DNA from 2 places in the Pradoshia sp. TA40_28 genome. Region 2 is predicted to be linked to the other one. Evidence: predicted binding sites of a transcription regulator. Region 2 holds the regulator's gene; the other holds the start of a gene.
What was found. The regulator Rex, encoded in region 2, represses fermentation and respiration genes when NADH is low (regulators of the CRP and FNR family bind a similar motif). The targets are predictions, from matches to a motif close to TTGTGAAATATTTCACAA.

Region 1: a site for Rex is predicted at 4,060-4,077, ahead of pflB (formate C-acetyltransferase). Genes of this name have one in related genera too.

Annotation. Positions count from the first base shown of each region.
Region 1 covers NZ_JCATZO010000009.1:22,900-30,879, reverse strand. Annotated here, with positions in the region: gene AC58NB_RS12870 (C40 family peptidase) at 35-493, shown strand; gene pflA (pyruvate formate-lyase-activating protein) at 834-1,589, opposite strand; gene pflB (formate C-acetyltransferase) at 1,693-3,951, opposite strand; gene AC58NB_RS12855 (hypothetical protein) at 4,283-4,441, opposite strand; gene AC58NB_RS12850 (M20/M25/M40 family metallo-hydrolase) at 4,530-6,170, opposite strand; gene menC (o-succinylbenzoate synthase) at 6,315-7,439, shown strand; gene AC58NB_RS12840 (YczO family protein) at 7,500-7,718, shown strand.
Region 2 covers NZ_JCATZO010000016.1:4,354-12,333, reverse strand. Annotated here, with positions in the region: gene AC58NB_RS16090 (AAA family ATPase) at 1-1,814, opposite strand, end outside; gene AC58NB_RS16085 (hypothetical protein) at 1,966-2,223, shown strand; gene groL (chaperonin GroEL) at 2,484-4,118, opposite strand; gene groES (co-chaperone GroES) at 4,174-4,458, opposite strand; gene AC58NB_RS16070 (CPBP family intramembrane glutamic endopeptidase) at 4,759-5,490, shown strand; gene AC58NB_RS16065 (YdiK family protein) at 5,487-5,699, shown strand; gene AC58NB_RS16060 (redox-sensing transcriptional repressor Rex) at 5,735-6,394, opposite strand; gene AC58NB_RS16055 (cyclic pyranopterin monophosphate synthase MoaC) at 6,646-6,711, opposite strand; gene AC58NB_RS16050 (ABC-F family ATP-binding cassette domain-containing protein) at 7,011-7,980, shown strand, end outside.

The DNA of each region.
Region 1 (7,980 bases), on a different contig from region 2:
TACAAAGCTGCCAAAAAACATTTCGGGGGTCAACATGAAAAAAATTATAATTGCTTTAGCTGTTTTTCTGTCATCCGCACTTGTGCCTTTTGGACCATTTAATTCTGAAGCCTCAGCTGCTATGTCAAATAGTAACGTCAATAAAGTCGTATCCACAGGAAAAAAATTTATTGGAACGCCTTATCGATCCGGTGGCACAACACCTAAAGGCTTTGATTGCTCTGGTTTTGTGGGATATACCTATAAAAAAGCAGTAGGAAAGAAACTTTCACGAACATCAGCCAGTATGTATAAACAGGGGCAAAAGGTTGCGAAATCTAAGCTCAAAAAAGGAGATTTAGTTTTCTTTAACACTTCCGGAAAAGGAGTCTCCCATGTAGCAATCTATATTGGCAGCAACAAAGTTATTCACTCCGTTTCTAAAGGTGTCAAAATTGACTCACTAAGCTCATCTTATTGGAAGAAACGCTATGTAGGCGCTAAAAGATTATAAAATCAACTTTTCCAGGCGGACATGTTTCGCCTTTTTATTTTGCTTATTTTCATAACCGTCTTCCATATATAGAAAATACCGATAGGATTCCCACAGTTCCGTTTATACCCCCACTAGGTTCATTATCTTCAATGCACTCATTATTCGTATGTCTATTATCTTCCACCATCTAATTAATTACATGTATCTTTTAATCCTTTTTCCATACTTTTCTTTCCGTCTTAACAAAAAAATAGTAGGAAAAACCTCTAAATGAAGTTTTCCTACTATTCATAAACTGATTGGAATGTCTTTAAATTATTATTAAGACTGCGTCTTTCCTGCTCGCTTTTAAAACTGGTTAGACTGCCTTTTTGTTTTTCATATACTTAGTTAACATTTTATAAGCATGTTCGACACTTTCATCACTAGGAGATTGGATTCCCGCTAGCGGATATTTATAGCCTAGCGTTTCCCATTTATAAACACCCAATTGATGATATGGTAAGATTTCTACCTTTTCAATATTATTCAGTGTACCTAAGAATTGTCCCATTCTTTCCAGGTATTCGTCTTGATCATTTACAGTTGGAACTAATACATGTCTGATCCAAACCGGTTGTCCTTTTTCAGAAAGATAACGAGCACAATCTAAGATATGTTCATTCGGTTTACCAGTCAACTTAATATGGCGCTTGCTGTCTATATGCTTAATATCCAACAGGATTAAATCTGTATATTTCAATAGTTCATCGAATTGCTCTAAAAATTCCGGCGACCTTGAAAAACAGCCAGCTGATGAATCGATTGTTGTGTGAATTCCTTTTTCTTTGCACAATTTAAATAGTTCGATTATAAACGGAATTTGCAATAGTGGTTCACCGCCACTTACAGTAATCCCGCCACCTGACGCATCCATAAACGGTTTATATAATTCTAAGTCTGCAACGATTTCTTCAGGACTCACCTTCTTGCCCTTACCAATTGCCCAAGTATCAGCATTATGACAATACTGGCAACGTAATAAGCAACCTTGTGTAAATACAATATAACGGATCCCCGGGCCATCTACTGTGCCGCATGTTTCAACGGAATGAATATTCCCATATGTTGTCATGAGATCCCATCCTTTCTTTTCAAAAAATATCCAATGGATTGTTAAAAGTTAGTCTCCCTGCCAATACAGGGAGACCTTCCTCTTAACACGTTACAGAATTATATTACATAGTTTCGTGGAACGTACGGTTGATTACATCAATTTGTTGCTCACGAGTCAACTTAATGAAGTTTACAGCGTATCCAGATACACGAATTGTTAATTGTGGATACTCTTCTGGGTGTTCCATAGCTGCTAGCAATGTGTCACGGTTGAATACGTTGATATTCAAGTGGTGACCTTCTTTGGAAGCATAACCATCCAGGATTGCCGCAAGGTTCGCCTCACGTTGCTCTTCTTCACGTCCAAGTGCTTTTGGCACCATAGAGAATGTGTTAGAAATACCATCTAAAGAGCACTCGTATGGAAGCTTAGATACAGAAGATAGAGAAGCTAGAGCACCTTTTGTATCACGTCCGTGCATTGGGTTCGCACCTGGAGCGAATGGTTCGCCAGCACGACGTCCATCTGGAGTGTTTCCAGTTTTCTTACCATATACTACGTTAGAAGTAATTGTAAGAATGGATTGCGTGTGCACAGAGCTACGGTATGTTTTATGCTTTTTCAATTTAGTCATAAAGTTTCTTACAAGTTCAACAGCCATGCTGTCTACGCGATCATCATTGTTTCCGTATTTAGGGAAATCACCAATGATTTCAAAGTCAACCGCTACACCATTTTCATCACGAATTGGTTTAACTTGTGCATATTTAATCGCGCTCAATGCGTCAGCTACTACGGACAATCCAGCGATTCCTGCTGCCATTGTGCGAAGGATTTCAACATCATGTAATGCCATTTCAATACGCTCATAGCTGTATTTATCATGCATGTAGTGGATTACATTCAATGTGTTGATATATAGCTCTGCAAGCCATTCCATTGTGCTATCGAAGTTAGCCATAACTTCATCAAAATCTAACACTTCAGAAGTAATTGCCTTGAAGTTCGGTCCAACTTGGATTTTAAGTTTTTCATCCACACCGCCGTTGATTGCATAAAGCAATGCTTTCGCAAGGTTTGCACGAGCTCCGAAGAACTGCATTTGTTTACCAATACGCATAGCGGATACACAGCAAGCAATTCCGTAATCATCGCCGTATTCTCTGATCATGATGTCATCGTTTTCGTACTGAATCGCACTTGTTTGAATAGACATTTTAGCACAGAAACGCTTGAATCCTTCAGGGAACTTAGTAGACCATAGTACAGTCAAGTTTGGTTCTGGAGCTGGTCCAAGGTTTGATAATGTGTGCAAGAAACGGAAAGAGTTTTTCGTTACAAGCGTTCTTCCGTCTAATGCCATACCACCGATGGATTCAGTTACCCAAGTTGGGTCTCCGCTGAATAATTGGTTGTAATCTGGTGTACGAGCAAATTTTACAAGACGAAGTTTCATAACAAAGTGATCAATGATCTCTTGTGCTTCTTGCTCAGTTAATGTACCTTCACGAAGGTCACGTTCAAAATAAATATCAAGGAAGGAAGAAGTACGTCCAAGAGACATTGCCGCACCATTTTGTTCCTTAATTGCAGCAAGGTATGCAAAGTATAACCATTGTACTGCTTCTTTTGCATTTGTAGCTGGTTTAGAGATATCATAACCATAAATCTCAGCTAATTGTTTTAATTCACCTAACGCACGGATTTGTTCGCTTAATTCTTCACGTTGACGAATAACGTCTTCGGACATTGTTCTTAAGCCATAGTTTTTCAAATCTTTTTTACGTTCAGCGATTAAGAAGTCTACACCGTATAATGCTACACGACGGTAGTCACCAATGATACGTCCGCGTCCGTATGCATCTGGAAGACCAGTGATGATACCAGCTTTACGAGCAAGTTTCATTTCATCAGTGTATGCATCAAAAACACCTTGGTTGTGCGTTTTACGGTAGTCAGTGAAGATTTTTTGTACTTCTTCATCAACTGTGAAGCCGTAAGATTCTGCTGCAGCTACTGCCATACGGATACCACCGAATGGTTGTAGGGAACGTTTGAATGGTTTGTCAGTTTGGAAACCAACGATTGTTTCTAGGTCTTTATTTAAATATCCAGGACCATGGGATGTAATAGTTGAAACAATTGTAGAATCTAGATCAAGTACGCCGCCTGCTTCACGCTCTTGTTTAGTAAGCTCCATTACTTGCTTCCATAATTCTTTTGTTGCTTCAGTTGGACCTTCTAAGAATTCATCATTTCCAGTGTATGGAGTGATGTTTTTCATGATGAAGTCACGTGTATTTACTTCTTTCTGCCAGTCACCGCCAGCAAATCCTCTCCATGGATCTTGAGTATTTACTTTATCCATAACCATTGCCATTTTTATTTACCTCCTAATATTACATTCAGGAATATTATTTCAAGTTTCTTGATGTTTCAAGTTTCAATTGAATATAACAGGTTTCTATAGGTTTATAATACACGTTATATGTGAAAATGTGAACATGTAAATTATGACAATACAGTGAAATCGAAAACAAACCTTTTAAATCAAGGTTTGACTATTATCATTTTATAATTCTGATATTATAGACCCTTGAAAATACACAAAACTGTTATAGTAAAATCAACTATAAATACAGAACTGTACTATAAAAGGCACCTGTTTCTTTACCACAGATGCCTTTAACTTCCATTATATAACAATTACGTTATTTATGCTCGTCTACTCTATTTTTAAAGGCTTCCTTCGTTACAATATATTGTTCATGGTTTGTGTGTTGTTCTTGATTACCACCCGTTTCTGCATGATGCGGAAAATTTCCGGGGTGACTTTTACGCTTATGGTTAAACCCTTTACCTCTCGCCATAACTAACCCTCCTTCCCTTATCATCATTTTCTGCAGAAAGGTGAGAATTATGGCAGGTAAGTTGAGGCAATATACTAAATAACACCCATTACCGATATCTATAAACCGCGTGTTTAAGCAACTTCGGAACAACATCAGTGGAAAAAGGGATATTCAGTCTTTCTGTACGCTTATGCGCATCTTTTCCATAAGGACCTATATTGATGGCTGGGATATCCAGTTCCCCAATAACTGAAAGCGGAAGATTATACCCTTTTCCATAGAGAGGCATTTCGTTTTCCAGTACCGACATAACTTGATCACGATCTCGTAAACGGCAATAACTCACATCTGAAAGACCAGGGAAATAAGACAGAATCTTTATTTTCTCATTATATTTTTCTTCAGCAATCCTTACACATACCTCTATTATTTCTTTTGCTTTCCGGTCCCTTTCATCTTCTTCCAAATATACGTGCGGATAATATGGCGGAGCAAGCATCACCATATAAAATGGAGCTTCTGATTTAAAGTATGCCGCAACCACATCAGCAATTTCTGCGGTCAATTTCGCCATATTCAATCCAGCATCCTGTTCCAGCAAGGTAATCTTTGCATTTATTTCTTTAACAAACACATCACCATATTTTATGCATCCTTTTTGGAATAATTCCTGATAGGAAAATACTTTTGGCTTAATGATTCGCTTTCTTAACTTATGCTTATCGTATCCCAGTTTGTCATAAAGAGTTGAAAGTCTCTCTGCAATGTACTGACTACTTTCTTCTCCGATCCCTTTCAACTTGTTTAGCACCTCTTCAGGGCTTTGTTTCAGTGTAAGAATATTCGCAAGCACATATGCTGCTGTTGGCGTCTGAACATTATAGGCTTCTTTTAAATCCATTAGTTTTAATATAGTGGGTAGAGGATTTTGTTCCCCACGTTCATTCTCTAAAAAAGCTAATGATAACTCCAGTCTCTCTGCAATCACTCCTGCCATCCAAGCTGCATTCATCCCTTCAAGCGGCTCTCCCACATGCGTCTCTCTCCCCACACAAAAAATAAGTGGGAGCAATTTACCTACAGATCCCGTATAGAAATATTTTGAACGATCACCTGGATAGGCACCAAAGCTCGGTTCCGAACAGATCGCCACATCTAAATCAAGTTGATAATGATCCCTAATTTCCTTCACTAATTCGACTCCGGCGAACATTCCTGCAGAATACCTTTCTTCATCCGGAGTAGCCAAAAATAACAGATTATGCTCTAAATCTTTTTTTTCAACAGCTTCTGAAAGTAAGGCCATTTGGACGGCCAGTCCTGCCTTCATATCCATAATTCCTCTTCCAAATATCCATTCTCCTGACTTCAAATCCTCCTCTACATCATTAGAAAGATCTTCTTCTGCCAGAGCACTTGTAAACTCTAATGGAGAAAAAGCCAGCGGTGCAAGACGGCCATAATCTTCAACACCCACGACGTCATAATGGCTTAATAAAATAATGGTTTTTTTACTCTTTTTATTTCCTTTATAAAAGGCAGCTATCGCTTTTCGATTCAATCCATCTCCATGGATTTTATTCCGATATACTTGATCCGGGTATTTTTGAAAATACGGCATTTCCATCAGGATTGCAGCAATTTCTTCCTCCATACGCAACTCTCCCCTTGTGCCAGTCACACTGGGCACTTTCACAAGACGATATAATAACTCCAAAATTCCTTCCTTCGTATTCCAGTGGCGCATGCTTTCTCCCCCGTTTCTCTCTTTCCTAAAATTATATCAACAATATATGGAATATTCAGTTAAATGATTATTACAAACCTCTTTTTTTGCTGTGGCATATCAGATATGATACGGTATTCTTACAATTAAAGGAGCGATTAAACAATGGCTAGTCCCATCATAATAAAAGAGATAACTTTCCACTATATTTCGATGGAATTAAAAAATCCTTTTACGACGAGTTTTGGCACCGTGAAAGACCGAGAAATGATTATTATTGAAATGGTTGATAGCGAAGGAACCGTGGGATGGGGTGAATGCGTAGCCTTTCGGGAACCATGGTATACAGAAGAAACACTCCAAACAGCGGCTCATATAATGAAAGATTTTCTAATTCCCAAGCTACTTGAGGTACCCATCCATCACCCTGATGAACTACAGAAGCTATTTTCTCCTGTTCGGAAAAATCCAATGGCCAAGTCAGCATTGGAGGGAGCTATTTGGGATTTATATACAAGAAAAAATAATATTTCATTATCGAAAGCTTTAGGCGGTACTAAAAATGCGATTGATGCCGGAATCAGCATAGGGCTTCAACATACAGATGAGGATTTATTTCGATTAATCGATCATAGCCTTGAGCAAGGATATAAAAGAGTGAAACTAAAAATCAAACCCGGTCGGGATATCTCGCTTATTCAAACAGTCCGCAAAAGGTATCCTTATCTACCGATTATGGCAGATGCCAATTCTGCATATTGCTTAGCAGATATTGAGCGCTTAAAGGCATTGGATGAATATGAACTCATGATGATTGAACAACCACTTCGGTTTGACGATATGTATGAGCATGCCATACTCCAACAGCAAATCTCTACTCCGATTTGCCTGGATGAAAGCATACAATCATTTGAAAATGCTAAACAAGCAATCGCTCTCGGCAGCTGTAAAGTAATCAATTTAAAAACGGGAAGAGTAGGCGGCTTATCAGAGGCTGTTAAAATCCTCAACTTATGTGAAGCCGAAAATATCTCAGTTTGGTGCGGAGGGATGCTTGAATCAGGAATAAGTCGGGCTCACAACATAGCTCTGGCATCCTTGCCACAGGTTAATCTGCCTGGTGACATCTCAAGTTCAAGCAATTATTGGAATCATGATATTACGTTCCCCGAAGTAATCGTCCATAACGGAATCATTGAAGTACCTGACAAAGCTGGAATGGGATTTGAAGTTGATCGAACCTGGTTAACCCATTACTCTATTCACAAGGAATCATTCACTTCCAAATAATGTGTATTCTTTTTCTATATGGGTATAAATATAGAAAACTAACTATGGGAGTTGATAAGCATGACAAAGGAAAAGCAGCCCTTATCCAAGAAAAAAATGGATAATCCTGAGAATTCAATGACAGATAAAGAGCATATGCTTGATAAATTTGAAGATGAACAACATGTAGATACGATCCCTATTGAGGATTTACGCGAAGAAAACCTTGAAGAGAAAGATAAAACAGCTACAAAAAGCACCTCCTCGAGCGAGAAAAAATACGAACCTGAAAAACAGTAACAATAAGAGCCGGTGTATGCTGGCTCTTATTTTGTAGTTTTCTTTGGTTTCCTGCTCCGATAAAGTTCCCCCTATAAACACATCATTATTCAAAAATTTTCCACAAAATAACACAAATTGCTCTACTTTTTATTGATAAAGCCAATACTTAATTAGTGTATATCAGTGGGGGGAGTTAAATTGGTTACAGAAAACTTGGGTAAAGTGCAAGAAATTGTGGCAGGCACTGTAAGTTCAGATCCTCACAGGAGATTCTCTCGAA
Region 2 (7,980 bases):
GTCATATTATATAGAACATCTAAATCATGAGTAAAAATAATAGCTTTACTATGAGTGTTTCCAGTATGTAATTCGTTAAGAATATACCTTAAAAAGGAATAAACACCAACTTTGTTCTCAAAATCAAAGCTGGATAATGGGTCATCTAATATCAATATACATTCTTTTTTAAATAGTTCACTGATATTTTCATTTTTAAATAATGTGGAAAAGAAATAACATAATGAAATTATATTTTTTTCACCAATAGAAAGTGAACTTGGTTTAACTGGTTCATCTCTGCTCATTATAGTATATGAATTATATGACGAACTTAAATAGAGTCTTTTTTCATCATAAAAAATATACTGTAGATAACTATTGATTAATTCTAAAGCTATTTCAACATTAGCTAAAGCAGCTCTTTTCTTTTCTATTTTTTCTGTTGTCCTTTTAATATTACTATAACCAAGTTCCTTCTCTTTTTTTAAGTCGTTGAAGTTAAGAAGTTTTCCTTTATAAATTTTTATTAAATCTTTTGATTCTAAATAGGCTAGTTTTTTGTTAAGGGATTTTAAATCATCAAGCGCTTCATTCTTTTTCTTGATTGCTTTATTAAACTCAATAATTTGGACATTTACTTTATCAATAATATTGTTAATATCATTAATCATAAGTTCGACATCGAGTTGAGGGTTGATCGGTTTATATGGATTGTTAATCTTATTTTTTCTTTCCTCATCTAGATTTTGAAAGCTTGAATTTAATTTCTCTATTTTTAAGTTTAAAGATGATATTAAATGTTCTTCAACTATTTTATCTAAATGAGATATGTTTAAATTAATTTGTTGAGATTTTATATCAGATATTTGCCTTATTAAATTATTTGCTTCATCAGTATTTAAAATTTTTCTTATGGTATCTAAAATATCTGTTTTGTGCTGAGGATCAACTGGTTGAAAACATGTATGACAAATAGAGTTTGTACTTTTCAAAAAATCTAATGATTTAGAAGCGTCCTGGTTATTTAAAGAATTATAAATATCTAAGATTTTTTGTTCCTTATCTGTCAATAAAGGTTCTTGTAACTCGGTTGCTAGGAACTTAGTTAAGTTTTTGATTTCATTAGGCAATCTTAACGGACTCAATTCATCGATATAATTAGCCATGCTTAATTTTTTATATTTTTGAAGGGATGTTTTTAAAACTTCAGTCAAAGAATCAGTAGTTTCACTTATTTCATTGTAGTTTAATATTTCGTTAATTAAAGAATTATCTACTCTACCTGCCGTCTTATTTCCTGTTATTTTTTGATGCCTACTTGCCCAAGTAGTTTTTAATTTTTTTTTAATTTGCTCTAATATGTATAAATGAGATTCTTTGAAAGTTGGATCTAAAAGTTTATCATAGGTATTCTCAACAATCTCATACTTCGATTTCAAACCTTCTAATTCTTGGTTTAAAATATCAATTTCATTGTTTATATCAATTTGTTCTCCGAACATGACGATAGTTTCAAGTCCGTTATCATTAAAAGAAACTGTTTGGTGCGTATAATTTTCATTATGTACATAACAAGGAATTGTAGCGTTCGTTATAGGTAAAGGTTCTAAGCCTTGTCCTGGATGTTCTCTTAACTGTGATAGTTCGATGTTGGCGAACTCATTTTCAGAAGTTGGATTGAAAACTTCTTGAAATGCACGAGCTAGACTTGACTTTCCACTTCCATTTTTCCCATAAATAATAGCTGCTACTTGTTTATGCTTATCAAAGAATTGAAATTGTTTATCTTCTTTAAAATATCCACCCTTTAATTTAATTGCGCTAATAGACATTATTTAATTCCCCTTAAACATATGTTATTTATTTACATATAATTATAAAGGATAATAACCTATTATTGCGGAAATTGGAGAAAAAAGGTTACAAATTATTTTTTCATCAATAGAAGTTAATAGCATTGTACCTTGGATTCACGCAGATAACTTGGCAGAAATGATACATTTGTTTTGTTCTAATGGAAAATCTGGAGACGTATATAATGCAATTGATGGGAATTTCCCAGAACAAAATTTTAGGTTAAAGTGGATCAGAGTGTTAGGAAAAGAATATCAAATTCCCATTCGTCAAGCGGAATGTGCCATCTACTCGAATGAAAAAATCAGATCATTAGGTTACAAGCCAATCAGAACTTTTGAAGAAACAATCACTAATCTCAGTAATTTAGCAATTAGTAAATTATAAACATTGTGCTTATGCTAGGGAGCGTTATTGAATAAGGATTATGTCCTTTTAAGTTATATTACTTATGAAAGTAACGGGGCAGCATTCCTGTAATGAATGAAGAGTGTGGAGTACGTTTGTGAGAAACGTACTTAAACAACGGAGGCGTTAGTCACCACAAAAAGGGAGAAATTGAATCCTCTCTTTTTCGTGGTCAAAATGTGGTCATATAAAATTAAGCAAACAAAAAACCCCTTGTTACCAAGGGGTTTTATTGGGTGTTACATCATGCCGCCCATTCCGCCCATGCCACCCATGTCAGGCATTCCGCCGCCTGCACCAGCTGGCTCTGGCTTGTCAGCAACAACTGCTTCAGTTGTTAAGAACATAGCCGCAACAGAAGCTGCGTTTTGAAGCGCAGAACGAGTTACTTTTGTTGGGTCCACGATACCAGATTCAATCATGTTTACCCATTGGCCATTAGCTGCATTGAAGCCAATGCCGATTTCTTCTTTTTTAAGACGTTCTACAACTACAGAACCTTCAAGGCCTGCGTTGTGAGCGATCTGGCGAACTGGCTCTTCAAGAGCACGAAGTACGATATTTACACCAGTTTGTGCATCGCCTTCAAGTTCAACAGCAGCCACTTTGTTGTACACACTTACAAGTGCAGTACCACCACCGGCTACGATACCTTCTTCAACAGCAGCACGAGTGGAGTTTAGAGCATCTTCAATGCGAAGTTTGCGCTCTTTCAATTCTGTTTCAGTTGCTGCTCCTACTTTAATAACTGCTACGCCGCCAGCAAGTTTAGCAAGACGCTCTTGTAATTTTTCTTTATCGAATTCGGAAGTTGTTTCTTCCAATTGAGAACGAATTTGGTTGATACGTGCACCGATTTCGCTAGTTTCTCCTGCACCTTCTACGATTGTTGTTGTTTCTTTAGTAACAACAACTTTTGCAGCGCGTCCAAGAGAAGTTAATGTAGCAGATTTAAGGTCACGGCCTAACTCTTCAGTGATTACTTCACCGCCAGTTAATGCAGCGATGTCTTCTAGCATAGCTTTACGACGGTCACCGAATCCTGGAGCTTTAACAGCTACTGCATTGAATGTTCCGCGAAGTTTGTTCACAACTAAAGTTGCTTGTGCTTCACCTTCAACATCTTCAGCAATTAGCAATAATGGTTTACCTTGTTGAACAACTTGTTCAAGGACAGGTAGTACTTCTTGAATGTTAGAAATCTTTTTATCTGTAATCAAGATGTATGGATTTTCTAATACAGCTTCCATTTTATCAGAATCTGTTACCATGTATGGAGAAGAGTATCCACGATCGAATTGCATACCTTCTACTACATCAAGTTCAGTTGTGAATCCTTTGGATTCTTCGATTGTGATAACACCGTCATTACCAACACGCTCCATTGCTTCAGCAATCAAAGCGCCTACTTCTTCATCGGCAGAAGAAATCGCTGCAACTTGTGCAATGGATTCTTTGCCTTCGATTGGTTTAGAGATGGCTTTTAATTCTTCAATTGCAACTCCAACCGCTTTTTCAATCCCTTTACGAACGCCCATTGGGTTAGCGCCAGCTGTAACGTTTTTCAATCCTTCACGAATCATAGCTTGTGCAAGAACTGTTGCAGTAGTTGTACCGTCCCCAGCAATTTCATTTGTTTTGCTTGCTACTTCCGCAACTAATTTAGCACCCATGTTTTCAAATGCGTCTTCTAGCTCGATTTCTTTCGCGATTGTTACACCATCGTTAGTGATAAGTGGAGAACCAAATTTCTTTTCAAGAACAACGTTACGTCCTTTTGGTCCAAGTGTAACTTTTACTGTATCAGCTAATGCATCAACCCCACGCAACATAGCGCGGCGAGCTTCTTCACTAAATTTAATATCTTTTGCCATACGAAAATTACCTCCTCAAAGTTTTTAGTATGTTATTTTTTAATCGACATTTTAATTAAGCAATAACGGCCAAAATGTCGCTTTCACGTAAAATTAAGTATTCTTTACCTTCGAATTTAACTTCTGTACCTGCATATTTAGAGAAGATAATATGATCGCCTTCAGATACTTCCAATCCTACACGCTCACCATTCTCAAGGACACGGCCTGTTCCTACCGCTACAATTTTGCCTTCAGATGGTTTTTCTTTGGCAGTGTCTGGTAACACGATGCCGCTTGCAGTTTTTTCCTCTTGTGCGACAAGTTCAATCACAACGCGATCTCCTAGTGGCTTTAACAAGTAAAACTACCTCCTTAAAGTTATCTCCATTTTTATTAGCACTCTTTAACGTTGAGTGCTAACACAATTTATAGTTTAAATAAATAGACAATGATTTGCAAGTGATATAAGTTAAAATTTTTAAATTTTATCATCATTTAATTATCTTCCCCAAAACGAGTTAAAATATCCTTTTTTATATAAATATGGTAGTGGAGTCAAAGGAAAATGTTTCGTGATTGTAACTATGAGGTAAAAACGGTTAAAATTAAAGATATACGTTTTTGAACATATATAAATGATTAAGGGAGCTTTTTTGATTTGAAAAAACATTATTGGTCAATTTTAATCACCTATATAGCTATGCAATTTTCTTCTATTCTTGGAGGGCCATTAATGTTGGCCTACTTCTCGAACACAGATATTCCCTTGGAACGGGCGAGGATATTGGCAGCGGGGTATTGGATTGTAATAAGTTTCATTCTTGCCTTCATCATTACTCTATTTCTTTTGAGACATGAAAGAAATAATAGAGACATATCTGATCGCGCAAGTGTTGGAGCATCAGTCGGATGGGCTATTGGTGGGATATTCCTAGCCTTGTTTTCACAATCCCTTGCAGGTACCATTGAACAAACTATGGGCATTCCAACTGGCTCTGAAAACACACAAAATATTCTAGCCCTAATTGAGGCCGTGCCGGCTGTTATAATCGTCAGTTCAATACTGGGGCCCATTTTAGAAGAAATTGTTTTTAGGAAAATTGTATTTGGTACCTTACATAAACGATTGAACTTTTTCCTAAGTGCGTTAATCAGTTCGCTTATTTTTGCTGTGGCTCATATGGAGTTTGTCCATATCCTGCTTTATACGGCAATGGGATTCACATTTGCCTATTTATATGTTAAAACAAAGAGAATCATCGTTCCTATTTTTGCTCATGTGGCTATGAATACACTAGTCGTAATCGTGCAATCAGTTTTAAAAGAAGATATAGAAAAATATATGGAAGAGCTTAATAAAGTTCAAAGCTTTATCGGAGGTTTATTATGAGACGTTCACCCTTGTATATGGCAACAACTTATTTAATTTTAGGTGCTATTTTTATCTTTTTCGCTGTTCAAAATGTATCACGCAGCGGTTGGGATTTCTTCACCTATTTCTTAATTATACTAGCCACACTAGATGTTGGTTCAGGAATCCGCTTATTAATGATTCATAAGCAAATTAAAAAAATGAAAAATGAAAAACCAAAGGAATAAAAAAAATCTCGAAGGTATTAACCTTCGAGATTTTTTTATTCTGATTCTTCCGTGTTTCCAGATGGATAATGTTTAAGGAAATAAACTAATGATTGCAATTCTACTGCAAGGTCAATATGGTGAACCCGAATGCTGTCAGGCACATTTAGTCGTGCCGGCGTAAAATTCAAAATAGCCTTGATGTTCGCGGATACTAAACGGTCGGTAATCGATTGGGCAACCTGCGAAGGAACCGTTAAAATGGCTACTTTAATATCTTGCTTAGCCAATTTTTTCTCTAAATCATCCATATGGAACAGCGGAACATCTCCAATCAAGGTTCCTACTTTGTCAGGAGAAACATCAAACGCCATTTCAATCTTTGTATTATTATTTTTCATGAAATTATAGTTTAAGAATGCTGTACCCAGGTTACCGACTCCAATCAGAGCAACCTTTGTAATTTCATCTTGATCCAAGGTCTTTCTAAAAAAGGATAATAGATAATTTACATTGTAACCATAGCCCTTTTTGCCCAAAGCTCCAAAGTATGAGAAATCTCTTCTTATGGTGGCTGAATCTACTTTTACAGCCTCACTTAACTCAGCGGAAGAAACTCGTAGTTTTCCTGATGCGTGTAAATTCTGTATGAATCGATAATATAATGGCAGTCGCTTGGCTGTAGCCTGCGGTATTTTAGTATTTTCCTGCAAAATGAATTCCCTTCTCCCTTTTCTATCTAGTCAATCAGTATTCCATATGATCAAGTTGGCTTTGCTGGTCCTAATTGGTTATATCCCCAAGCCATACCTTCATCTAACACTTTGCTCAAACCCATAAACAGTTAATGAAGCGGCTAAAAGCGGCTATTAAAGCCTCTATTTCAATATCAGTACTTACAGTGGAACGAATAATTTTTATTCTTGTTAGCGTCTTTCCCAAAATCAAATCAATAACTATTTCCTTTTCATGCAATTGGGTGACACATAAGAATTATATCAGAAGTTTTCTTTGTTGCCATAATTCCTGCTATCCTGAGCCTATTCTTATATATTTATTTTATGGATTCGTTATATTATCGCAATTTCATCTATTTAGTAAAACAATAGGATTATGCAACAGGAATTCTGATTATTTCTTACAACTACCATACGAGTTTTTCCCTTATTTAAAATAGGGAAATAAACTCAAGGTTCTTCTCCTATTCCTATTTTATAATATTTTAAATGTTTTTGGTAATTTTTGTGTGGACGTTCACAATTTTTCTATTAAGTTGCAGTGCTTGTCCCCTGTAGGCTACACTTAAGGTATGTATTTTCTGAGGTGAGAATAATGATTATTTTACAAGTTAATAATGTATCCAAATACTATGGTGCTGAAGCAATTTTATCTAATATTAAGCTCGAAATTCAAACGAAAGACCGGATTGCTCTTGTTGGCAGAAACGGTGCAGGTAAATCTACCCTGCTTAAAATCATTGCCGGGCACCTTTCACATGACGGCGGAGAAATCTATAAACCTAAGGAAGTTTCGATTGGATACTTGGCCCAAAATACAGGCCTACAATCAGATCGTTCTATTTGGGATGAAATGATTTCTGTTTTTGAAAGCTTACAAAAACAAGAAGCTGAGTTAAGATCCTTAGAAAAATCAATGGCTGATCCTTCTGTCTATAATGATGAACAAAAGTATAATCGGGTTTTAAAAGACTACGACCGTCTGCAAGAGCAATTTAAAAATTCTGGTGGATATCAAATGGAAGCAGATGTACGCTCCGTCTTACACGGTTTACGTTTTTCCGATTATGATTATACTACCTCTATTAACAGCTTAAGCGGCGGACAGAAAACACGACTGGCTCTAGGTAAATTATTATTAACGAAGCCTGATTTGCTCATTCTTGATGAGCCAACTAACCATCTTGATATTGATACATTAAGCTGGCTTGAAGGCTATCTGCAATCCTATCCAGGTTCGATCCTAATTGTATCTCATGATCGCTACTTCCTCGATAAAGTCGTTAATCAAGTAATGGAGCTTTCACGAACATCCATTAAGAAATATACAGGAAATTATAGCAATTACTTGGATCAAAAAGCAGAAGAATATGAGCGTAATCTTAAGCTTTATGAAAAACAACAGGATGAGATTGCAAAATTAAAAGATTTTGTCCAAAGGAATATGGCCAGAGCGTCAACTACAAAACGGGCACAAAGTCGGCAAAAAGCCCTGCAGCGTATGGAAGTGATGGATCGACCTTTAGGTGACGAAAAATCAGCTAATTTTGCTTTTGATATTGAGG